One region of the Clostridium gasigenes genome, then DNA from elsewhere that is predicted to be linked to it. Evidence: riboswitches for the same ligand, from Rfam matches in the RefSeq annotation. Region 1 holds a riboswitch; each other region holds the start of a gene.
The links. A riboswitch is a leader RNA that binds a small molecule or an ion and turns the genes downstream of it on or off. The one in region 1 is predicted to bind lysine.
Positions count from the first base shown of each region.

Region 2: it holds a riboswitch for lysine, as region 1 does, so the genes downstream of both, J1C67_RS15905 (transporter substrate-binding domain-containing protein) here and lysA (diaminopimelate decarboxylase) in region 1, are expected to answer to the same signal.
Region 3: it holds a riboswitch for lysine, as region 1 does, so the genes downstream of both, J1C67_RS15715 (APC family permease) here and lysA (diaminopimelate decarboxylase) in region 1, are expected to answer to the same signal.

Region 1 is NZ_CP071376.1:1,815,483-1,817,765, forward strand. It holds gene J1C67_RS08680 (hypothetical protein) at 171-584, shown strand; lysine riboswitch at 684-850, shown strand; gene lysA (diaminopimelate decarboxylase) at 1,087-2,283, shown strand, end outside.
Region 2 is NZ_CP071376.1:3,401,004-3,403,286, reverse strand. It holds gene J1C67_RS15910 (ABC transporter permease/substrate-binding protein) at 1-810, shown strand, start outside; lysine riboswitch at 1,037-1,218, shown strand; gene J1C67_RS15905 (transporter substrate-binding domain-containing protein) at 1,392-2,225, shown strand.
Region 3 is NZ_CP071376.1:3,353,921-3,356,203, reverse strand. It holds gene J1C67_RS15720 (LytS/YhcK type 5TM receptor domain-containing protein) at 1-636, opposite strand, end outside; lysine riboswitch at 897-1,068, shown strand; gene J1C67_RS15715 (APC family permease) at 1,149-2,283, shown strand, end outside.

The DNA.
Region 1 (2,283 bases):
TAAATTTAGTTAGGCTTTAATCCTATTATTAATTAAGTTATCTTAAAAAACTATAAATAATGCAATTTAAAAAAATGATTAAAGAAGTGGTTACCTATCCTAATAACTATACATATTATATAAAATGAAAATAAATTTTTAAAAACACAAAAGAAGAGGGTGGTTAATAGGTGAAATGGATTAAGCATAGATTAGAATATTCTCTGAAAAAATGGCAATCTATCTATATAACCTATAAAATATTATTCATTATAGCTATGTTAAGTTTTGGTTTAATAATATTTTCTGTATTTAATCCAGATTTAAAAAATGTTGATAATTTAGTTGCAATTAGAACCATATTTTCTTCTATAATAGGTTTCTTATTAGAAAATTGTAGTCAAAATAAGACGAATTGTAACGAAAAAGTTATGTTTTTTAGAAATTTAGTGGTTGGGATAATATCAATTACTATAACTATAGTAATAATGGTAGGTTATATCTATATAGTTGATATAGATAATGCATCAATGTTATTATTAAAAAACATTTTATTTTCTTGTATAGGCTTTTTAATTAGTGCAAGTAAAAATTGTGGAAAGTAAAACAATAAATGGATGCTGTTTCTAAGATAAAGATTGATTTTTCTGAAAATTATGGTATCATAAATTGTAAAGTATCATATAATAAGATTAAAAGATAATTACCAAGGTAGAGGTGCCATATTTAAAGAGTACTTATTAAGAGCTAGCAAGCTAAGACTAATAAGGAAAGGTAAAATGGCCGAAGAAATAAGTGTTGCAAAAACTTGTTTTTGGGTGTACATATAATATGTGTATGACTGTCACGTAAGTGAAGCGCTAGCGAGGTTTGCTAGGTTTAAATATTTTAATTCAAAGATAAATTCTATTTTATTAATTTTTAGAAAAATAGAACAAATTAAAATTTTAAGCAAAATGCATATAAGCCTTAAATAGTATCTACCACCATGGAATTATTCCATGGTGTTTTATTTTACAAAAAAATAAAGAATAAAAAATAAGGACTTAAGGCATCTTAAAAAATAACGACTTAAGATGATTAAAGTAAAAATTAGGAGGAAAAATCATGAAATTATTTGGGGCAATGGAATGTAAAGAAAATGATTTATACATAGGAGGTGTTAAAGCAGAGAGTTTAGCTAAGGAATTTGGAACACCTCTTTATGTTATGGATGAGCAATTGTTAATAGATACATGCAAAGGATACTACAGAAACTTTAAATGTGAAGAAGGAAATAGAGTAGCATTTGCAGGGAAAGCATTCCTTACAGTAGAAATGTGTAAGCTAATAAATAAAGAAGGGCTATATTTAGATATTGTTTCAGGTGGAGAATTATATACGGCTTATAAAGCTGGATTTCCACTAGAAAAGACTTATTTCCATGGTAACAACAAAACTTTGTCAGAAATGACTTTAGGAGTAGAACTTGGGGTTGGAAGATTTATTGTTGATAATTTATATGAAATGGAAGAGTTAAATAAAATAGCAAAATTAAATAATAAAATTCAAAAAATATATTTAAGATTAACACCGGGAATAGAAGCTCATACTCATGATTACATTAAAACAGGTCAAATAGATTCTAAATTTGGATTTGCGCCAGTTGGAGATACAATAATGAATGCGGTAAAGCATGCTTTATCTTTAGAAAATATAGAACTTGCAGGAGTTCACTGTCATATAGGGTCACAAATATTTGATTTAGAACCATTTGCAGATGCAGCAGAAGTAATGCTTGGATTTATAGATAATATAAGGAAAGAAACAGGTCATTTAATAACAGAATTAGATTTAGGTGGCGGGTTTGCAATTCATTATACTGATGAAGATGAGCCAAGAAGCACTGAAGAATATTGCCAAGTGATTATAAATAAAGTTAATGAAGTATGTGAAAAATTATCACTTGAAAAACCAATATTAACAATAGAGCCAGGTAGATCAATAGTTGGAAATGCAGGTATGACATTATATACAATTGGAGCTATTAAAGAAATAGAAGGTGTTAGAACTTATGTTGCAGTAGATGGTGGAATGACAGATAATATTAGACCAGCACTTTATAGTGCAAAATATGAAGCTTGTATTGCAAATAAAATGAATATGACATTAGATAAGAAGGTAACTATAGCAGGAAAATGTTGTGAATCAGGAGATATATTAATAAAAGATATAGAACTTCCAAAGGCTCAAGGTGGAGATATATTAGCAATAATGACAACAGGGGCATATGGATTCTCAATGTCAAATAATTACAATAAAAAC
Region 2 (2,283 bases), 1.6 Mb from region 1:
ACTATAGTTATTGGATCTAAAAGTTTTTCTGAACAATTAATTTTAGGAAATATGTATGCAGAGTTAATAGAAGAGCATACTGATTTAAATGTAGAAAAAAAATTAGGTTTAGCTGGTAGTTCTGTTACTATGGAGGGGCTTTATGCTGGTGAAATTGATCTTATGGTTGAATATACAGCAACACTATATATAAATGTATTAAATCAAGAACCCTCTGTAGATAAAGAGCTTATTTATTCTAAATCAAAAGAAATTATGGAGAAAGAACATAAGCTTACTTTATTAGAACCACTGGGATTTAATAATGGTTTTACTATAGCTATGAAACCTGAAGTAGCTGATAAATATGGAATAACTTCAATATCTGATTTGGCTAAAGTAAGTTCTGAATTAGTTTTTGGACCTACCTTAGAGTTTTTAAATAGAGTGGATGGATTTCAAAATTTAGCTTCAGTTTACAATTTGAATTTCAAAAATATTGTTGGAATTGATGGAGCTCTTAGGTATAAGGCACTTGATAATGGCGAATCTGATGTTATAGATGCCTTTACAACTGATGGACTTTTAAAAACCTTTAATCTTAAGGTTTTAGAAGATGACTTAAACTTTTTTGCACCTTATGATGCAATTCCACTTGTAAGAATGGAAACACTTGAAAAGTATCCTGAACTTAAAACAGTTTTAAATATGTTATCCGGTAAATTAAGTCAAGAAACTATGATTGACCTTAATTATAAAGTAGATGATCTTGGCGAAGATCCTGCGCAAGTTGCTAAAGAATATCTTCGCTCAGAAGGTTTAATTAAATAATAAATAATATAAAGCACTTACTGTGGTAGGTGCTTTATTAATTTGTGGATAAAGTGAAATTTACATTAAAACAAATAACAATATAATATACGAAGATATAATTTTGTAAAAAACAAACACAAATAATAAACTTGTTAATATGTTATAACTTAAAATCTGAAAGGGTTGACAGATATAATGTAATATTATATACTAAAATCATAATTTAATAATACCTCGCTTTTACAGGTGAGGTAGAGGCGCGACATTTAACAGTCTTTAGTGGAGTTTGAGAAGCATTGATACTAAAGAGAAGGAAAAGTCGCCGAAGTTTATAATATTTCTCAATATTATTTGCTGGGTCTGTAGTAAATAACTGCAGGACTGTCTCAATAAATTTCCGATTTATTGAGTTGAGCTATCTCATTTAGGAGAAGAAAGAGGATTTAAGGGCAATTGTGAATATTGTGACTTGGGTTTATCTCAGGTCTTTTTTTGTTACCCAAAATTCTAAAAAAACATTATTATCCATGTGAGAAGCGGGAAAATATACTTTCTAAATCTATAGTAGAATAAAAAAAACAAGAAGGAGAGGATTAATTATGAAAAAAAGAATATTATCAATAGTAATGGCTGTAGTAACAGCTACAATGTTAACAGCATGTGGGTCAAATAGTAAGTCGGGAGGTACTACTGCAAAGGGTGAAACATTTAAAGTAGGACTTGAAGCTGGATATGCTCCATTTAACTGGACTCAAATGGATAATTCAAATGGTGGGGTTAAAATTGAAGGAAGCTCAGAATATGCAGGCGGATATGATGTAGAGATTGCAAAAAAAATAGCTGATGGGTTAGGAAAAGAATTAGTTATAGTTAAAACTGAATGGGATGGTCTTGTACCCGCATTACTTTCAGGGAAAATAGATGGAATAATTGCAGGTATGTCACCAACAGAAGAACGTATGCAAACAATAGATTTTTCAAATAATTATTATAAATCAGATTTGGTTATGGTAGTTAAAAAAGGTGGGAAATATGAAGGCGCTACTTCTATCCAAGATTTTAACGGAGCAAAAGTAACTGCTCAATTAAATACATTCCACTACTCAGTAATTGATCAAATTAAAGGGGTGTCTAAGGAACCAGCTATGGATAACTTCCCAACAATGAGAGTTGCCCTTCAATCAGGAATGATTGATGGATATGTATCAGAACGTCCAGAAGGTGTTAGTTCTGAAAATGCTAACTCAAGTTTTAAAATGGTAGAATTTAAAGAGAAATTTGTTGCATCAGATGAGGATACAACAATTGCGGTAGGTATTGCAAAAAATAGTGAATTAACATCTAAAATAAATGAAGTATTAACAGGTATTTCAGAAAAAGATCGTACAGACATTATGGATATAGCTATAAAGAACCAACCAGCAGCTAATTAATAAGTATAGACTACATCAAATAGTATGTAGTCTATTTTATAAAAAGAGTAAATACAAA
Region 3 (2,283 bases), 1.5 Mb from region 1:
AGTTGCTATATCAAGAGCGATTTTAGCTTGGGTTGCGGCTATTTGATCTCTCTCATTAAATATCCTTTGAATTAGTAAAATTAGAAGGCATGTACCTAAAGCGTTTATAAAAATCATAGGCAAATATATATTTTCTACTATATGAAAAGCCTTAGAATAAGGTTTTGATAATAATAAAATTAAAAAAATTTCAATTATCTCAATAATAATTCCTCCAATTAAACCGTAAAACCATTTTTCATATTTTAAGCATCTTTTATATATAAAACCAGAAAAACAGCCTGCAATAATAGTAGTTAAAGCACAAGGAATAGAGGTTATGCCACCTATGTCATAAGTTAACCTATGAATACCTGCAATAAGACCAGATACAATACCAACAAAAGGGCCACAGAATATACCACCAGCCATTATTCCGATGATTCTTGTATTAGCTATTGCACCATTTACATCTACACCAGAATAGGTGCCTACTATCCCAAAAATGGCAAATGTTATAGATAATATAATAAGATCAAATTTTTGAAATTCATTTTTTTGTATTATATTCTTGAATATAGATAAATTAGAAATAATAAAAGCTAGAAATATTAAATAACCTAAGTTATTTATAAGATTGTTTAATAAATTAATCATAAGATACCTCTCTTTTAGAATATTAATTATAAAAACTCAAGTATATAAGAATATAAGTAAAATCTACGATTTTGATTAGGTTCTTAGCATTAGAAAATAAATTTCGTCTGTGGGAAGTTCCTGTAAAAATATTATATCATTAATGAGCTAGGTTAGGCATATCAAAAAGACCTAAGAATATTTGAGTTGTTATTTTAGAACTCGGTATATTTGACATTTATAAAAAAAATGTTAAAATAAGAAAAAAAACAATTTAATAGGGAAAAGATAGAGGTTGCAATGATAAAAAGTAATATTAATGAGTTAAACGCTGTGATTTAATATGAAAGGTATTATTGCCGAAGTATATAGTTAATGTTTTAAGGCTATATGTTGGGTTTGTATAAAATATATGCAAAACTGCCATAATATTTATGGAGAGCTATCTTTGTGTTTGTTACTTAAGAATTTATACAAGCTCAGAGAATAGCCTCTGAGCTTGTTTTTTTTACCTGAAACTTAAGGAGGACAAAATGGAAAATAAGAATTTAAAGAAGGAAATCAGTCTGTTTATGGCAACTATGCTTGTATGTGGGAACATGATAGGATCAGGTGTTTTTATGTTGCCAGCTACACTTGCTCAGGTTTCGGGACCAATGGCTACAATAATAGCATGGATAATAACAACTTTAGGATCAATAACTATAGCTTTATCCTTTGCAAATTTAGGATCCAAGTATCCAAGTACAGGAGGAGCCTATAAATATACAAAAGAAGCCTTTGGGGAATTCGCAGGGTTTTTAAGTGCATGGCTATATTGGAATGGGTCATGGATAGGAAATGCAGCAATCGTGGTAGCGCTAGTAAGTTATAGTACGGCAATTATGCCTGCATTAAATAAGCCTATATATGCGATTGTTTTTTCAAGTGTAGTATTATGGACATTTACCATAATAAACATAGTAGGAGTAAAGAAAGCTGGGAAAATTCAAAGTTTTGCTACAGTATTTAAAATAGGATTCTTTACAATTTTTATTATTGTTTCATTCTTCGCCTTTGACAGTTCAAATTTAATTCCACTATTACCAGAAGGAAAAGGACTTTCTACAATACCATTAGCAGCTACAGCCACTTTATGGGCTTTTGTAGGAATGGAAAGCGCCACAGTTACAGCAGGAGAAATAAAGGATCCTGAAAAAAATGTTAAAAAGAGCACAATATATGGATTAATTATTGCAGCAACGATTTATTTAGTAATAAGTATTGTAAGCATGGGCGCTATGTCAAATGAGCAGCTTGCAGTAAGTCAAGCACCTTTAACTGATATACTGACTAATGTTCTTGGAACTTCAGTAGGCAAGATATTAACTATAGCAATAGTAGTATCGATTTTAGGTACAATAATTGGTTGGTTATTATCAACTGCTCGTATTTCATATGCAGCAGGTCAAGATGGCGTCTTTCCAAAATTCTTTGGCAAAATACATCCTAAATATGGCACGCCAGTTAACTCATTAATAGTAAGTTCAATACTAGTAAATATATTATTAATTATGAATTATCAAAAAGGGATGGTTTCATCATTTACGTTTATTACAATATTGGCTACATTATCATTTTTACCAGTTTATTTATTAACGGCAGCAGCAGAAATTATGTTAATGTTTA